One region of the Priestia megaterium genome, then DNA from elsewhere that is predicted to be linked to it. Evidence: riboswitches for the same ligand, from Rfam matches in the RefSeq annotation. Region 1 holds a riboswitch; the other holds the start of a gene.

Evidence for each region. Region 1 has a riboswitch for cobalamin ahead of CEQ83_RS14580 (cobyric acid synthase). Riboswitches for the same ligand answer to the same signal wherever they lie in the genome.
Region 2: another riboswitch for cobalamin. It lies ahead of CEQ83_RS09660 (ABC transporter substrate-binding protein); the one in region 1 lies ahead of CEQ83_RS14580 (cobyric acid synthase).

Annotation. Positions count from the first base shown of each region.
Region 1 covers NZ_CP023317.1:2,893,440-2,901,274, forward strand. Annotated here, with positions in the region: gene CEQ83_RS14570 (ABC transporter ATP-binding protein) at 1-414, opposite strand, end outside; gene CEQ83_RS14575 (FecCD family ABC transporter permease) at 411-1,469, opposite strand; gene CEQ83_RS14580 (cobyric acid synthase) at 1,675-3,201, opposite strand; cobalamin riboswitch at 3,294-3,473, opposite strand; gene CEQ83_RS14585 (YdcF family protein) at 3,621-4,184, shown strand; gene CEQ83_RS14590 (APC family permease) at 4,243-5,814, opposite strand; gene CEQ83_RS14595 (nitroreductase family protein) at 6,238-6,885, opposite strand; gene CEQ83_RS14600 (SDR family oxidoreductase) at 7,452-7,835, opposite strand, start outside.
Region 2 covers NZ_CP023317.1:1,924,457-1,932,291, forward strand. Annotated here, with positions in the region: gene CEQ83_RS09640 (BrxA/BrxB family bacilliredoxin) at 1-133, shown strand, start outside; gene CEQ83_RS09645 (class I SAM-dependent methyltransferase) at 268-1,047, shown strand; gene CEQ83_RS09650 (YpjP family protein) at 1,428-2,030, shown strand; gene CEQ83_RS09655 (thioredoxin family protein) at 2,219-2,533, shown strand; cobalamin riboswitch at 2,624-2,756, shown strand; gene CEQ83_RS09660 (ABC transporter substrate-binding protein) at 3,016-3,975, shown strand; gene CEQ83_RS09665 (adenosylcobinamide amidohydrolase) at 4,064-4,672, shown strand; gene cbiB (adenosylcobinamide-phosphate synthase CbiB) at 4,677-5,663, shown strand; gene cobD (threonine-phosphate decarboxylase CobD) at 5,638-6,717, shown strand; gene CEQ83_RS09680 (bifunctional adenosylcobinamide kinase/adenosylcobinamide-phosphate guanylyltransferase) at 6,714-7,274, shown strand; gene cobS (adenosylcobinamide-GDP ribazoletransferase) at 7,271-7,835, shown strand, end outside.

The DNA.
Region 1 (7,835 bases):
AAAGGTATGATTTCGATAGTGCCAGACGTTTGTTAATTTCATCACGCTTTCTACCACTTCTTCATCCTGTGCTGATACAGTGCTAAACAAACCTTTTGCCTGATAAGGATAACGTCCCAGTGAAACAATTTCTTGAACCGTAAATTCTAATCCAATTTGATTTTCTTGCGTCATGACTGCAACTTTTTGCGCCAGTTGTTTTGGTGAATAAGCCTTCACTGACTTCCCTTCTACCTTCACTTCTCCTGATTGAGTGGTTAATACATTCATAATTAAGCGAATAAGCGTTGTTTTTCCGCTTCCATTTGGTCCTAGTAAAGCAACAAAAGAACCTTTGTCTACGGTGAACGTGATGTCACGAACGGTCGGTTTCTGTTTATCGTATCCTCCCGTCACATTATATAGTTCAATCATGATATTCCTCTTTTCCGCATACGTTCTTTTACAAGCAGCAGCGTAAAAATTGGCGAACCAATTAAGGCGGTTACGACTCCAATCGGCAGTTCACGAGGTTCTAATATCGTTCTTGCTAATAAATCGGCTAAAACCAAATAACTTCCTCCGATTAAAATAGAAAGCGGCAGTACATGCTTATGATTAGCTCCCGCTACGAGACGCACTACGTGGGGAATAACTAAGCCAACAAATCCAATTGCCCCAGATACTGATACCGCAGCCCCGGTTAATACGGATGCACCTATTAAAATCATTCTTTTTTTCTTCTTTACGTCTATCCCCATAAATTGAGCGGATTGATCGCCAAATGCTAAGCCGTTCAGCTCTTTCACATGTAACAGCAGCATAATCGTACCGACTAAAAAGAACGGCCCTAAAATTTGAATATGCGACCATCCTCTCATTGATACGCTTCCCATTAGCCAATATAAAACCTGCCTTACATCTTCTTCAGGAGAAAGAGCTACAATTAATGAAATAAGCGCGCTCATAAAGGATGATAAAATAATCCCCGCTAAGATGATGGTTTCATTGGCCAAATTGCCGCTTGCGAGTTTCGTAATACCAAAAACTAAAAGAAGAGTAATAAAACCAGATACGATGCCGACTACAGGCAGCGTGAAGATAGACAAACCAAAAATACTCCAGTGAAAATAAATTGCCATGACAGAGCCAAGGGTTGCACCTGAGGAAACTCCGATCGTGTAAGGATCCGCAAGAGAGTTTCTTAATAGCCCTTGAAAGGCAGCCCCTGCTATTGAAAGCGAAGCTCCTACTAAAAATGCCACCAGTACTCTTGGAAAACGAATTTGCCAAATGATTAAATCCATGTTTTCCGGACCATGATATAAGGATAGTCCGGTAAGGTGGCCAATAATAATTTTGATTGTATCTCCTACGGTTAACGAAACTGTACCAATAAATACTCCCATAATCACCGAAGTACATACAATAAATAAACTGACTATGTATAAAATAGATGCTTTGTTTAAAAAAATACGTTTAAAAATCAATACTTTCAGCTCCTCTAGGAAACGAGGCGTGATGTTTTACATTACATTAACCATTCATTTTCCTGTCCATAAACCATGTTTCCATCCTACATAGTATTGGAAACAATCATCTTTTATTTGTTACGAGTGCTAGACTGTTGAACTAGGCAACGTAGAATAGCGTACTAAAGTTCTCGGTGAAAAAACAAGCGAAAACCTCTACAAGCTACACTTTTTGTGCTTGCTCCGGGCTTTTATAGTTGTCTATTAAATGATACAGCTTTTCCATATCTACAGCTTCTCTCACATATGCTGCTGCTTTTGAAAAAGACTCCTCTTTTTGCAGGCGACTGTTGAATGTATCCGTAATAGGCGGCAATTTTTTATGTTTACGAATTTGATTAAGCAAAGCTCTGCGCAAAGCATCGTTATGAAACACATCATGAACATACGTGCCAATGATGTTGTCTTTAACCGTTCCTTCTTTTTGATCATCTACCACCGCAAAGGCTTCCGTCATGCTTTTAGAAATCGTCTTTCCCATATGAATTTCATAGCCTTCAATTGAAACCTTCTCACTCTCTAACTGAACATATCCAGAAACTCTTTCTGTTTTTTTGCTGGTTGTCATAACGGTTTCCACTGGAAGCAAACACAGCCCTTTAATAGATTCAATCCGGGACTCTACTGCATCGGGGTCCGTAATTGTCTCGCCTAACATTTGATATCCCCCGCAGATGCCAATAACGTGAGCGTTCGTTGCGTTCAAGACTTGATTAATGGCTAGATCCAGGCCGCTTTCTTGTAAAAACTGCGCATCTTCAATCGTATTTTTGCTTCCTGGTAAAACAATTAAATCAGGCGTACCTAGTTGTGATGGCTTGGTTACAAGTCTCACATGACAGTCTTCTTCTAAGCTTAGAGGATCAATGTCCGTAAAATTTGAGATGCGAGGATACGAGATAACCGCAATATCGATTTCTTTTAACGGATTCACAAGCGTTGAGTAATTTCTGAGTGATAGCGAATCTTCAGCGTCAATTTCCACGTCGTGCATATAAGGAATCACTCCTAGTACCGGAACTCCCGTGTATTCTTCAAACCACTTCAACCCCGGTTTTAAAAGCTCTAAGTCTCCTCGGAATTTATTGATTAACACTCCAATTACTCTAGGTTTATGTTCATCTGGAAGCAATTGAAGAGTACCCACCAGACTCGCAAAAACCCCTCCTTTATCAATATCTCCTACTAACACAACAGGCGCTTGGGCTATCTTTGCTACGCGCATATTTACCAGTTCCCGATCGTTCAAATTGACTTCAGCAGGACTTCCAGCACCTTCAATCACAATTCGATCATAATGACTGGCAAGCTCTTTATAAGACTCAGTGATAACGTTCAAACCTTCATTAAAAAATTCTTGCCGATACTGAAAAGCAAACATATTACGAAGCGGCTTTCCATGAACGACAATTTGAGATTCATGATCACGAGTTGGTTTAATTAAAATAGGGTTCATATTAGTTGTTGCTTCTACTCCAGCAGCTTCTGCTTGAATTCCCTGCGCTCTGCCAATTTCTTTTCCATCCATTGTAATGTATGAATTGAGCGCCATGTTTTGCGATTTAAACGGTGCAGTTTGATAGCCGTCTTCTTTAAAAATACGGCAAAATGCTGTAGCAATCATGCTTTTTCCAGCGTCTGAATGCGTTCCTTGAATCATAAGAGGTTTTCCTTTTTTCACTTTATCCACTCCCTACCACATAAAAAAACCTTAACTGTAAAAGTCAAGGTTTGGTCATGCGCTCATTAACACATTGTCTTGACTTATTTCTCCCACCGAAAAATAAGGGGTTTTTAAAAGCAGGTCTCCTGGCTTATGCTTCATTTTACTTCTGCACCCTTCCTAGTTTGACTAGTGGGTCTTTGCAGGTTCATCCACATTTACAGTAGCGGGGGCTGCACCGGATTCTCACCGATTTCCCTATTATCCTCCTTAGAGGCACTTTTAAAATCATTTATTCTTTATTGTAACGAATTTTATAGCCATTCACAATAACGATTTTCTTCTATTATTATATATTACTGTGTTTATACTTATTTGGGTCTCGTATGCTATAATAACAATTATTTTCCAAACATCTTATGAAATAGCTAGGAAGGTGCTCACAGTTGAAGAAAAAAATGATTTATACCTTTATTGGTTCGCTTGTTCTTTATATAGTAATTATATCTTTTTGTATGTATCAAACTGCTCACAAGTCTGTTCCACAAAACGCAGATTATGTCCTCGTTTTAGGTTCTAAAGTAGATGGTGATCAAATGTCTCCTAGTTTAAAAGAGCGAGCAAAAACAGCTTTATCTTATTTAAAGACTCATAAACAAACAAAAGTTATCGTAACGGGTGGAAAAGGATCTGATGAAGAAATTTCTGAAGCAGAGGCAGCCTACCGTTTTCTACGAAAAGCAGGAATTAAAAAGAATCGAATTATAAAAGAGGGTCAGTCAACTTCTACTTTTGAGAATTTTACTTTCACCAAAAAGAAAGTTGATATTCAAGATAAACGAATCGTGCTTGTTAGCAGTGATTTTCATCTGTTTCGCGCTTCTATTATTGCAAAGCGCCAAGGTTTTGATGTTTATCCTTTAGGCGCAAAGACACCAAATTCAATTAAACTTCAAGCCTACTTTCGTGAGTATGCTGCTATATTAAAAACATGGCTGTTTGATAAATAAATAGAGTACACGCCTATACAAACGAAAAACACGGCATGAATTCATGCCGTGTTTTTTATTAATCATCTGTATCGATAACTGCTTTTGGTAAACCTGTGTATTTCGCCCAGTAGAAAATACCGAGTGAAACAAGAGCAATTAAAATTAAGTCAAGTGGGTTGCTTAACACACCTTGTCCTCCACCAAATGAACCTAGATAAGAGATAACAAGCATAATAATATAATAAGCAACTAGCCACCAAGCAGATTTAAGCTGCTGTGCAAATTTCACAACGTCAGTTGGTACGTATTTCTTAAACGCTACGTAGATAACAACCATTAGAAGCTGTGATCCTAGCAGCCAAGAAATTGTTGTCCATCCTGACCAGTATACGATGTATGAACAGAAGATAAATGAAACAGGAGCAATAATGCTCATGCCTTTTAATTTGAAAGGTTTTTTAAGATCTTTTGCATTTACTCTGAATGCTGCAGCTGAAATTGGTGCGATAGCATAAGACAGAATAAGTGCTACTGAACATACGTTTACTAGCGCTTCCCAAGAAGGAAATGGCAGTGTCCAGAATACGGACATTCCAAATGATAGCCATAGTGACGCACGTGGAATTCCTGTTTTCTTATCTACTTTTGAGAAACGTTTAAATAGTGTTCCATTACGAGACCAAGCATAAACTAGACGAGAAGTTGTATTCATAAAGATGTTTCCGTTACCGCCTGGTGATAAAATAGCATCAAAAATAACAAGCGTTACTAACCAGCCAAGGCCTAAAATAAGTGCAATATCTTTAAATGGTAAAGAGAATTGCTCTTGAATTGTTCCCCATCCTCCTGATAGCATATCAGCCGGGATGTTACCGATGAACAATACTTGCAGTGCTGTGTAAATAATCGCTGAAAGTACAATACAGATAATTAGCGCGATTGGAATATTACGCTGCGGATTTTTAACTTCACTGGCTACCGAAACAATAGGGTGAAGTCCTAAGTAAGCAAACATAACGCCACCTGTTGAAATGGCTGCTTGAATACCATTAAAACCAAACGGAGCAAAATCGCCAGTTGTAAAGTTAGCTGATTTGAAGTGATAAGCTAACACGACGATAATTGTAAGAGGAACCGCATATTTAAACACAGATATAATGACATTTGACTTAGCAAATGCTTTTACACTTACGTAGTTAATAATGAAAAATAGTGTTAATAACGCGAACTGGAATAGCCATCCAATCGTTGTAGGCGATTCAGAACCATGTTTAGTTAGACCAGGAATCCATACAGCAACATACTGACGTACAGCTGTTACCTCAATGGCAATTAAACTTGTATAAGCAATAATGGTAATGAATGAAATTAAGTAACCTACTAAATGACCATGTGAATAAACCGGATAACGGATAATTCCACCGGTACGCGGCAGCGCTGCTCCAAGTTCAGCATACACTAAGCCGATAAGTAAAATAATGACTCCGCCAATCAGCCACGAAAAACTTCCGGCTGGACCAGCCTTTGACGCCACGTTACTAACCGCAAATAACCAGGCGGAACCAAAAATAGCTCCCATCCCAATTAACGTTAGGTCAAGTAACGATATTGATTTTTTAAATTTTCCTTGATTTCCTTGATCAGACATAAAATCCTCCTTTAAAATTCCCACTCCACATATCTACGCCCTTGCGTCCGATATGGGATTCTTTACATCATCCTCCTCTTACTAAGACCTCACAAGTGGATATGTTAACAAATATTCTCTAAAAAACCAAGTTAAAAACTTTATTTTTTTACAAAACATCATTGAATTGCTTATGTATAGCGCATAAATTCCACCGAAGATTTGAGGACTACTCCTCCTATTTAACCGCATTTTTCTTAGATTAAACATAAAAGAATATTCAAACTATTTATCATAACAAAAGGGCTGAGGCATAACGAGATCAACCGCTAGAAGCAGCTACATACGCAAAACCTACGCTTGCCATCCCAATAAAAAAACCCGAACGATGAATCGTTCGGATCTTGCTTCAAATAAAATAATTTTGTCCGTGCCTTTTTTTGCTTATTTAAATACTTTTACACGTTCAGTTAGCGGTTGAAATTCTTTTTCTCCCGCAGGTGACACAGGATTACCAAATGGCATTTGAGCAATTAATTTCCATGAGCTTGGAATATTCCAAGTTGCTTTTACTTCATCGTCAATCAATGGATTGTAATGTTGTAAAGTTGCTCCTAGGCCTTCTAGCTCAAGTGCTGTCCAGATCACATGCTGCAGCATGCCTGATGATTGGTTAGACCAAACCGGGAAGTTTTCGCTATAAGATGCGAACTGCTTTTGCAGCCCTTCAACTACTTCTTGATCTTCAAAGAAAAGAACTGTTCCATAGCCGCTTCCGAATAAGTTCATTTTTTGATCCGTATCTGAAAAATTTTCAGCTGGAACAATTTTACGAAGCGTTTCTCTCGTAATATTCCACACTTTATCATGCTGTTCGCCAAATAAAACGACTACGCGTGCGCTTTGGGAATTAAATGCTGAAGGAGTATGTTTCACCGCAAAGTTAATAATTTCTTCAATTTTTTCTTCTGACATTTTTACATTTTTATCAATTGCATAAATAGAACGTCGGTTTTTAATTGCTTCATAAAAATCTTTTCCAACCTGTTGTTGATCACTTGATTTATCAAATAATTTATCTAAAAAACCCATTTTCCACACTCCTAATTGTTTGTTTTTTTAAGCTTAAATTGCATGTTTATACCCTTCCCCCTGATAAAAGGAGATAAACAAGATATAATGAATTCTTATATCTCTAATTCGAGATATTAAACTAAAAAAATATTAATTGAAATTTAATTACTTTATGTAACTTACTTTACAATGATTATTATTACCTGTCAACAGAAAAATTATTTTTTTTTGTTGATCATCAAAAGAGGTTGAGACATAACGAAATGAATCCAATCTAAAATAAACAAATGGGATATATGAGCTGAACCGCTTTTGATACCGCAGTTGATTTCCGTGCACGACTTCGCTTTCCGCGGGCGGCCGCTGAGCCTCCTCGTCACTTGCGTTCCTGCGGGGTCTCATCTGTTCCGCTTTTTCCGCAGGAGTCTTCGTCGTGCCCTTCAATCAACTGCTAGAAGGAACGAAACAGGTGAAACCTACGTTCACCGTAATAAAAAAACGAACCGCTAATCAAAAATTTTGATCAAGGGTTCATTTTTTCACTTCGTCTAAAATATTTTTATCTCAGCCTTTTTTATAGATACTTAATGTTCATAAATCATCTTTCGCGTCATTCCCCCGTCTACTACGAGGTTAGCTCCTGTTACAAAATCATTTTCGACGTTTGTTAAGTACATACACGCTCTTGAGATATCCGCTGGCGTTCCTACCCGATTAGACGGATGCTGCGTATGATCGATTTCACGAAGGCCATCGTAGTCAGATGTCTCAATCCATCCTGGAGAAATAGCATTTACCGTGATGTTGTCATCACCAAGCGAAATGGCAAGTGCATGAGTTAAAGCAACGATTCCTCCTTTTGTAGCAGCATAGGCTTCTGTATCTGGTTCAGACATTGAAGCTCTTGTAGAAGCTAAGTTTACAATGGAGCCTCCGCTTTCGTTTTTCCTCATCACTTTAGCTGCTTC
Region 2 (7,835 bases), 970 kb from region 1:
TTCATCACCGTCTATGGCACTTTTAAAAGGAAAAGAAGTTGTTCATTTTATTCCTCGACATGAAATTGAAGGTCAGCCGTTAGAAGTTATTTTTGAAAACATTTTAAATGGCTTTAAGCAGCACTGTTCATAAAATGTCCTGCTTTTGTCACATCTAGTATATAGATTTTTAAAGAAAAATCGCATATACTTTATAAGAAAAAGGATGTCTATCGGCATCCTTTTTCTTTATGTAAATAGCCAAACAGTGTAGGGGGAGTTATGAAAGTGATTGTTACGACTGCTGGTCGAACAAATGAACAGATGATTGTAAAAGCCAAACAAGTAGCCGCTGATTTAAGTATACCTTTTGTAACAAGAGAGAAGAAATCTGTTGCAGATCTTCAAAATCTTGAAGCGGCAGACGTGCTGGTTGTCGGTAAAAATAGAGTAGAATTGCACGTCCAAAGTGAAGAAGAACCTATTTTTTTTCATCCAAATTCCGCTATGTTTAGAGTGAAGAGATGGCTGCGGGGAGAACGTGATCCGTTTATTGAAGCTGCTGGTTTAGAAAAAGGAATGAGCGTGCTTGACTGTACACTTGGTCTTGCATCGGATAGTATGATGGCGAGCGTGGCGGTAGGGAAAAGTGGGAAAGTTGTCGGACTAGAAGGCAACCGCTATGTAGCTTATTTAGTCAAACAAGGACTTTTAAATTGGGAAAGTGACGTACAAGAGTTGAATGATGCAATGAAGCGTATAAACGTGGTTCATCAAAATTTTGAATCGTTTTTGGCGTGTTGTGAAGATAATTCTTTTGATGTTGTCTACTTTGATCCTATGTTTCAAGAACAAATTGAGGAATCGAATGGAATTAACGGTATTAAAGCAATAGCACTGTATACCACGCTGACGCCAATGGCTATACAAGAAGCAAAAAGAGTAGCCAAACAAAAGGTCGTGCTAAAAGATCATTGGAAAAGCAGTCGTTTTAAAGAGCATGGATTTACTGTGCAAAAACGAAAAACATCAAAATTTCATTACGGGACAATTGATATACAAAAATAACCAAAAAAGTAAAATTAATTACGCTCATTGAAAAGACTTCCAAAACCTTTTAGGAATTAAAAAGTTTTGGAAGTTTTTTTTATGAATTTCATCTAAAGTTCATAAAAGTATGATATATTTTTGAACATAAAAATACTTTTTTGTTTAAGCATCCAGCAAAAAAGGAATATCTTGTATAGGTTTCCGCTCGGTGTGACAACCTCAAACAGAAGAAGGAAGGTGGTAACTGAAAAGTCGTCAAATGCCCGTAGACAGCATAAATGAATAAGCAAATATAGGTAAAAAATTAATAAGTATGTTACAATACCTAGTGAGTTATGATAATGAATTTTACAATATGAAAAGACCATATGGGAAAAGATGAGAAAGGAAAGATACGAATGCCTAGATGGATAAAAAGAATGCTAATTGTATTTATTACAGTATTTACATTTGGGCTTGTCACTCCACCAGAATATTTATACGTTGATGATGCAAAAGCGGACAAGCAACATAAAGCAGGGTATGTAAGAGAAACAACTCCTGTCACAGCTGTTATAGAAGATATTCATTTGCCATATGAAGAACCAAAATATGAAGACGTTTCATCATTTGTTACGTATGCAATGGAATCAGCTGAAAAACAGTCAGTGGAAAAATTCGGAACAAAAATTGGTCCTGTCATTGAAGATGAATTTCGTCAAGCAGTGTTACCTAAAATTGAAGAAGTGCTGACCGACATTGGCACTGAACGTGAACAGTCAATTCAGAATCTCGAGATAAGCGAGCACCCTGCTGCTGGCTACGGTGAAAAGATTTTCCATGTATATGACCGGGAAACCGGTCAGGACTTAATACGGTTTCATGTACGGCGTGAAAATCCTCCAAAAGATGGATACTGGTTTAATTTTCACTATCATGCGGCCGCAGATAATTTTCAAAAGCATTATGATTTAGGGAAAATTTATTGGAACCGAAACATGCCGCCTAAGTGGTTCAGCTGATAATAGACACAACATTCTACAATTTCGAAATGTTAGCTTTTTTAAGCTAGCATTTTTTTACGTCTAAAACCGTTATGGTCTAAATAAGCTGAAACATTAGCACAACGATAAAAAAATCGTTTATAATGAAGTCAGACTTCTTACTATAGAATTGTAGGAAGGAACGAATAGACGCTGGAGGTAACACAATGAAACAATTTACGGAAGAAAAACAATTTCGCGAACAAATTAAGAATGAAACACTAAGCGTTGGGATTTTTACGACAACGTGGTGTCCTGATTGCAAACGTTTGGATATGTTTATTGATGAAATCGTTGACGAAAATACAGATAAAGCATGGTTTAAAATTGACAAGGATGAGTTTGAAGAACTTTCTGCTGAAAACAATGTAATGGGTATTCCTTCTCTTCTTGTATATAAAAACGGTGAAAAAATTGCGCACCTGCACAGTGCAAATGCTAAAACGCCTGAAGCGGTCCGTGAATTTTTAGCAACTCTTTAATTCCCTAAGCTGCGAGAGCATTCTCGCAGCTTTTTTTGTGAGAATGGCTATTTCCATTTTTCGATGAGTGGGGTATACTAGGACAAGTGAATAATCGTAAAGCAATAAGGTCTCAATTTAAAGATTGAGTGAAAAGGGAAGTCTGGTGAAAAACCAGCGCGGTCCCGCCACTGTAAGCGCTTTGTGCGTAAGTCAGGAGACCTGCCTTATTGTTAGCTGTGAAACCTTCGAGGAAGGGTGAAGCAGGGTAATGAACATACATATCAAGTATAGTGAACGGATTCTTTTCCTGCTTATCTTGACGTTACCTGCTTTGCTTTCAATTGAAAGTAAAGCTTTTTTATTTTGAAGCTGCTGCCGAGCAGTATACATAGTCAAAGCGGAAAAAACGGGATAGCGCTGCTTTTTGCATGATCATTTGCTTTTTCTTTAACGTGGAGGTTTCGTATTCACAATGAACAATATATAGGGGGAGTATTTAGATGAAAAAATGGCTTTCGTATTCCATTATTGCGCTGTTAGTCATCGTACTTGCTGCATGCGGTGCAGGCAGCCAAAGCAACAGTGATAAAAAAACGAAGCAAGATACAGAACAAACGTCACAAGCTGCGTTTCCAGTGAAGGTAAAAGACGCGCGTGATAAAGAAATTACGTTGAAAAAACAGCCTAAGAAAATTGTTTCATTAATGCCAAGTAATACGGAGATTGTATATGCCCTTGGCCTTGAAAAAGAATTAGTCGGTGTCACAAGCAACGATGATTATCCTAAAAGCGTAAAGAAAAAAGCGCAGGTGGGAGATATGAACGTTAATGCAGAAAAAGTTATTGCTTTAAATCCTGATTTAGTGCTGGCACACGCTTCAAGTATGGGCGTTTCAGATGAAGTATTTAAACAAATTGAAAGTGCGGGTATTCCGGTATTTGTTGTAAAAGATTCAACAACGTTTGATACGGTTTATGATTCTATTACGCAAATTGGTAAATTAACGGGTAAAACAAAAGAAGCTAATCAAACAATTAAAGACATGAAAGAAAAAGTAGCTTCAATTGAGAAAAAAGCAAAAACGATTTCAAAAGAAGATCGTAAAAAAGTATGGATAGAGGTATCGGGAGCTCCTGAGATTTATACAACAGGAAAAGGTACGTTCATGAACGAAATGCTTACTATGATCGGTGCTGATAACGTAGCGGCTAGTGAAAAGGGTTGGGTTAAGTTTTCTGAAGAGCAAGTTGTTAAGTTAAACCCTGACGTTATTATCGCAACGTATGATGCAGACAAAAATGAGATTATGAAGCGTCCCGCTTGGAGCAGCATGACTGCTGTAAAAGAGGGGAACATCGAAAAGGTTAATCAAAACAAAATCAACCGCTTAGGACCTCGTATTGTAGATGGCTTAGAGGACTTAGCAAAAGCAGTATACCCTGAGGTGTACAATAAATAAAAAGAGGGACCATATTCCAGTTCGAATTGAAAAGGGGATTGGTCCCTTTTCACATCTTAAAATTGAAGAACGGCCTGAGCTTTTAATCATGAAAACCGAGACTTCTTATAAAACATACAGCTCAGGCGTTTTAGGAACAGGCATCACGGAAACGGACACCTTTTACAATCGATTTGTTCATAAAGACTATTATTCAGATACTCCTTCTTTAGAGTATGAGCAATATTTGATGAAAGAAAATGTGCGCCATGAGCAAATCGTAGGGTTGATGACAGCGGTTTGGTTAAAAGAAAGAGCGATTTACTGTTATGAAGGCTACGGAGTAAGAGTAGCTTCCGTGATAACGGCTGGAGTAGGAAACGCAGTGGATATTACAGCTGACGAAGCTGTCCCTTTCTATTCCTCTCCCGGTACAATTAATATGTTTTTTTTCGTGGAAGGCAGGCTTACGGATGCGGCGTTTTTACAGCTTTTTATTGCCGCTACAGAAGCCAAAACAAAAACGCTGTCACAGCTGGGTGTCATAGATCCAGCTACAAAGACGATTGCTACGGGAACATCTACGGACAGTATCTCAGTTGCAGCGTCTCAGCAAGGACCATTATATGAATATGCAGGCTCTATGACCGCTTTAGGTCAAGCGGTAGCCAAGCTGGTAAAAATAAGCTTAGAGCAGGCACTTAAGGAAAAGAGGTGAAGAAATGAGTATTGCACAAGCGATGATTGCACACCTGACAGCCATGACGATTGCTCTACTCATTGACCGAATCATAGGTGACCCAGAAAATTGGCCGCATCCCGTTCGCTGGTTTGGCAAGTGGATTTATTGGATGGATTCCAGATTAAATAAAGGCGCAGGAAAACGATTCAAAGGATTGCTTCTTGTGATAAGTATGGTGGTGCTCGCAGGAGTTATTCCTTTTTTATTCCTTCATGCTTTGTACGGAGTTCATTTTATACTAGGTGTTTTAGTAGAGGGCGTAATGATTGCGACTACTATATCCACTCGTTCCTTAAGCGAAGCTGCTTATAAGGTGCAAAAGCCGCTTCAGCTAGGAGATATGGAGAAAGCTAGATATGAAGTAAGCATGATTGTGGGACGAGATACGGACCGTTTATCAGAAGGAGAAATTGCCAGAGCGACGGTAGAGACCGTGGCTGAAAATACAAGTGATGGTATTACAGCTCCGCTTTTTTATGCATTTATAGGAGGGGGAGCCCTAGCCTTTTTTTACCGAGCTATTAACACATGCGATTCAATGGTTGGGTATAAAAATGACCGCTACTTTCTGTTCGGCTATTTTAGTGCAAAAACCGATGACGTATTAAACTATATTCCAAGTCGGTTAACTGCAGTGGTGATGACCGCTGTTAATGTAGCAAAAAGCCAATATTCTCTTTGGCATGTAACGAGTTTGATTAAGCGCGATGCTAAGAAGCACCCAAGTCCAAATAGCGGATACGGGGAAAGTGCAGTGGCTGCCCTTTTAGGTATTCAACTCGGCGGGCTTAATACATATAAAGGCATAGAATCTAATCGTGCAAAAATGGGCGAACCACTCATTCCCCTGCAACCCGGTCATATTGAACAAGCTGTTTTCATTATGAAAAGGACGGTCTATGCTACGTGGTTATTCTATCTTTTGTTAGGAGGAGTTATTAGTGCTATTACCTACACATGGAGCTAACCCCAATGTCTTTTTAAAAGCAATAGGGGCCGAGAATTTGTCGCATCTAAAAGACTTTAGCGTAAACACAAATCCTTTAGGGGCTCCCCTTGTTCTTCACGAAAAGTGGAACGAATTCAAGGAAGCTGCGTTTAGTTACCCTGATCCTGAAGTAACAGAACTAAAAAATAAACTTGCAGCTCATCATCATGTTTCCGCTGCCCAAGTGCTGCCCACAAATGGGGCCGCTGAAGCTTTTTTCCTTATTGCTTCTTTATTTTCAGGAGAGAAAGCGGGGATTGTACAGCCGACGTTTGTCGAATACGAACAGGCAAGTAAAGCGTATGGATGTGAAGTGACATACGTTCCTTTAGCTGAAGAAAATGGCTGGAGCTGGGATATAGAGTTGATTATGAGTATTCTTCCGGATATAAAAGTACTATGGATTTGTCACCCAAATAATCCAACGGGCGTTATGTATAGTCACGAGGAATGGATGAAAGTAGTAAAAGCTGCTGCTCATCATGGTACATACTTAATAATTGATGAAGCATTTATTGATTTTGTCGAACATCAGCCTTCATTTGATTCTCTTATTCTAAACTATGAACATCTCATTGTTGTGCGTTCGATGACAAAGATGTTTAATATTGCGGGGCTTCGCCTTGGCTATATTTTGGCAAATGAAAAAATTATTAGCAAGATGTCTAAAAAACAACCTCCTTGGAGTGTAAACGGATTGTCGCAGCAAGTAGGGATGATATGTGTAGATGAAAAAGATTTTGTGAAAAAAACCGTACATTATATTAAACAAGAACGAAAACGGATCTTGAGTCAACTAGAAGAATGGGGGCTTTTGGTTTCTCCGTCTCAAACAAACTATTATCTTTGCAGCGTTCCGTCTTCTATTAAAACGCGCGACTGGCTTATCTATTTAGCAAGCCGCGGTGTGGTAGCTCGGCATACTGAAAACTTCCCATTTTTAAATGGACGCTATATCCGTTTGGCTGTGAAAACGAAAGAAGAAAATGACTATTTACTTAACGTAATCAAACAAGGACTCGATGAAATATGATCATCTTTATTAGCGGAGGGGTTCGAAGCGGCAAATCACGTGCAGCGGAGAACATGGTTCAAACTTTTTGTACAAAGCGCGCTGTTTATATTGCCACAAGCCGGCAAACAGATAGTGAAATGCAAAAACGTATCCAGCTTCATCAAACAGAACGTCAAGCGGCGAACACGCCTTGGGCAACGATCGAGCAGTCTGTAGATTTACAACAAATTCTTCCAAACCTTCGAAGTGATGATACTATACTCTTGGACTGTGTCACAAACTGGCTTGCCAATGAGCTTTTTTTAACCGAAAAAAGGTGGCAAACAAAAGAAGGTAAACAAGAGGTTTTTCGTCAGATGATAGAAGCGCTCGATAAGCTGTTTGCGCAGTCTCAGACGGTCGTGCTAGTATCTAATGAACTGTTTGAAGCGGGCGTGTTAGAGGAGCCGACATATAGCTATATGCATATGTTAGGGAAATTACATCAGTATATTGTAGAAAAAGCAGATGTGGCTATTTGTGTAGAAGCGGGACTTTCCCGTTTTAAAAAAGGAAAGGAATGTGTAAGCAAATGAAAGAATGGATAGCCATACTACGAATCTCTCTTCAGTTTTTTACGATCTTACCACTGGCTAAAACCGTTCAATGGACTGAAAAAAGAACGGCACGCTCACTTTTTGTTCTGCCTTGGATTGGCATATTACTAGGTTTAATGTTTTATAGCTTTTTACAGCTGCTTCACTATTCACCTATCACTGCTATTGTTAGCAGTATTTTAGTTTTGCTTTTGCCGCTTGTTTTAACGGGTGGTCTTCATGTAGACGGGTGGATGGATGTAAGTGATGCGTATTTTTCCCATCAGTCAAAGGAAAAGAAACTGCAGATTTTAAGCGATCCGCACGTTGGGTCTTTTGCTATTCTTTCTCTTATTGTTCTGCTTCTGCTGCGCTTTAGTGCAATCTATGAATTAACGTCTCTTTCTTCTTTATCGGTTTGGGCATGTATAACCGTCTTTACACTTCCAAGAATCGGAGCCGCTTTCTTAGTTATGAGAGATAAGCCCGCTAAAGATACGGGGCTTGCTGCTTATTTTCAAAAAGGAGTCACCAAATGGTCTATTTATGCATTTATCGTCA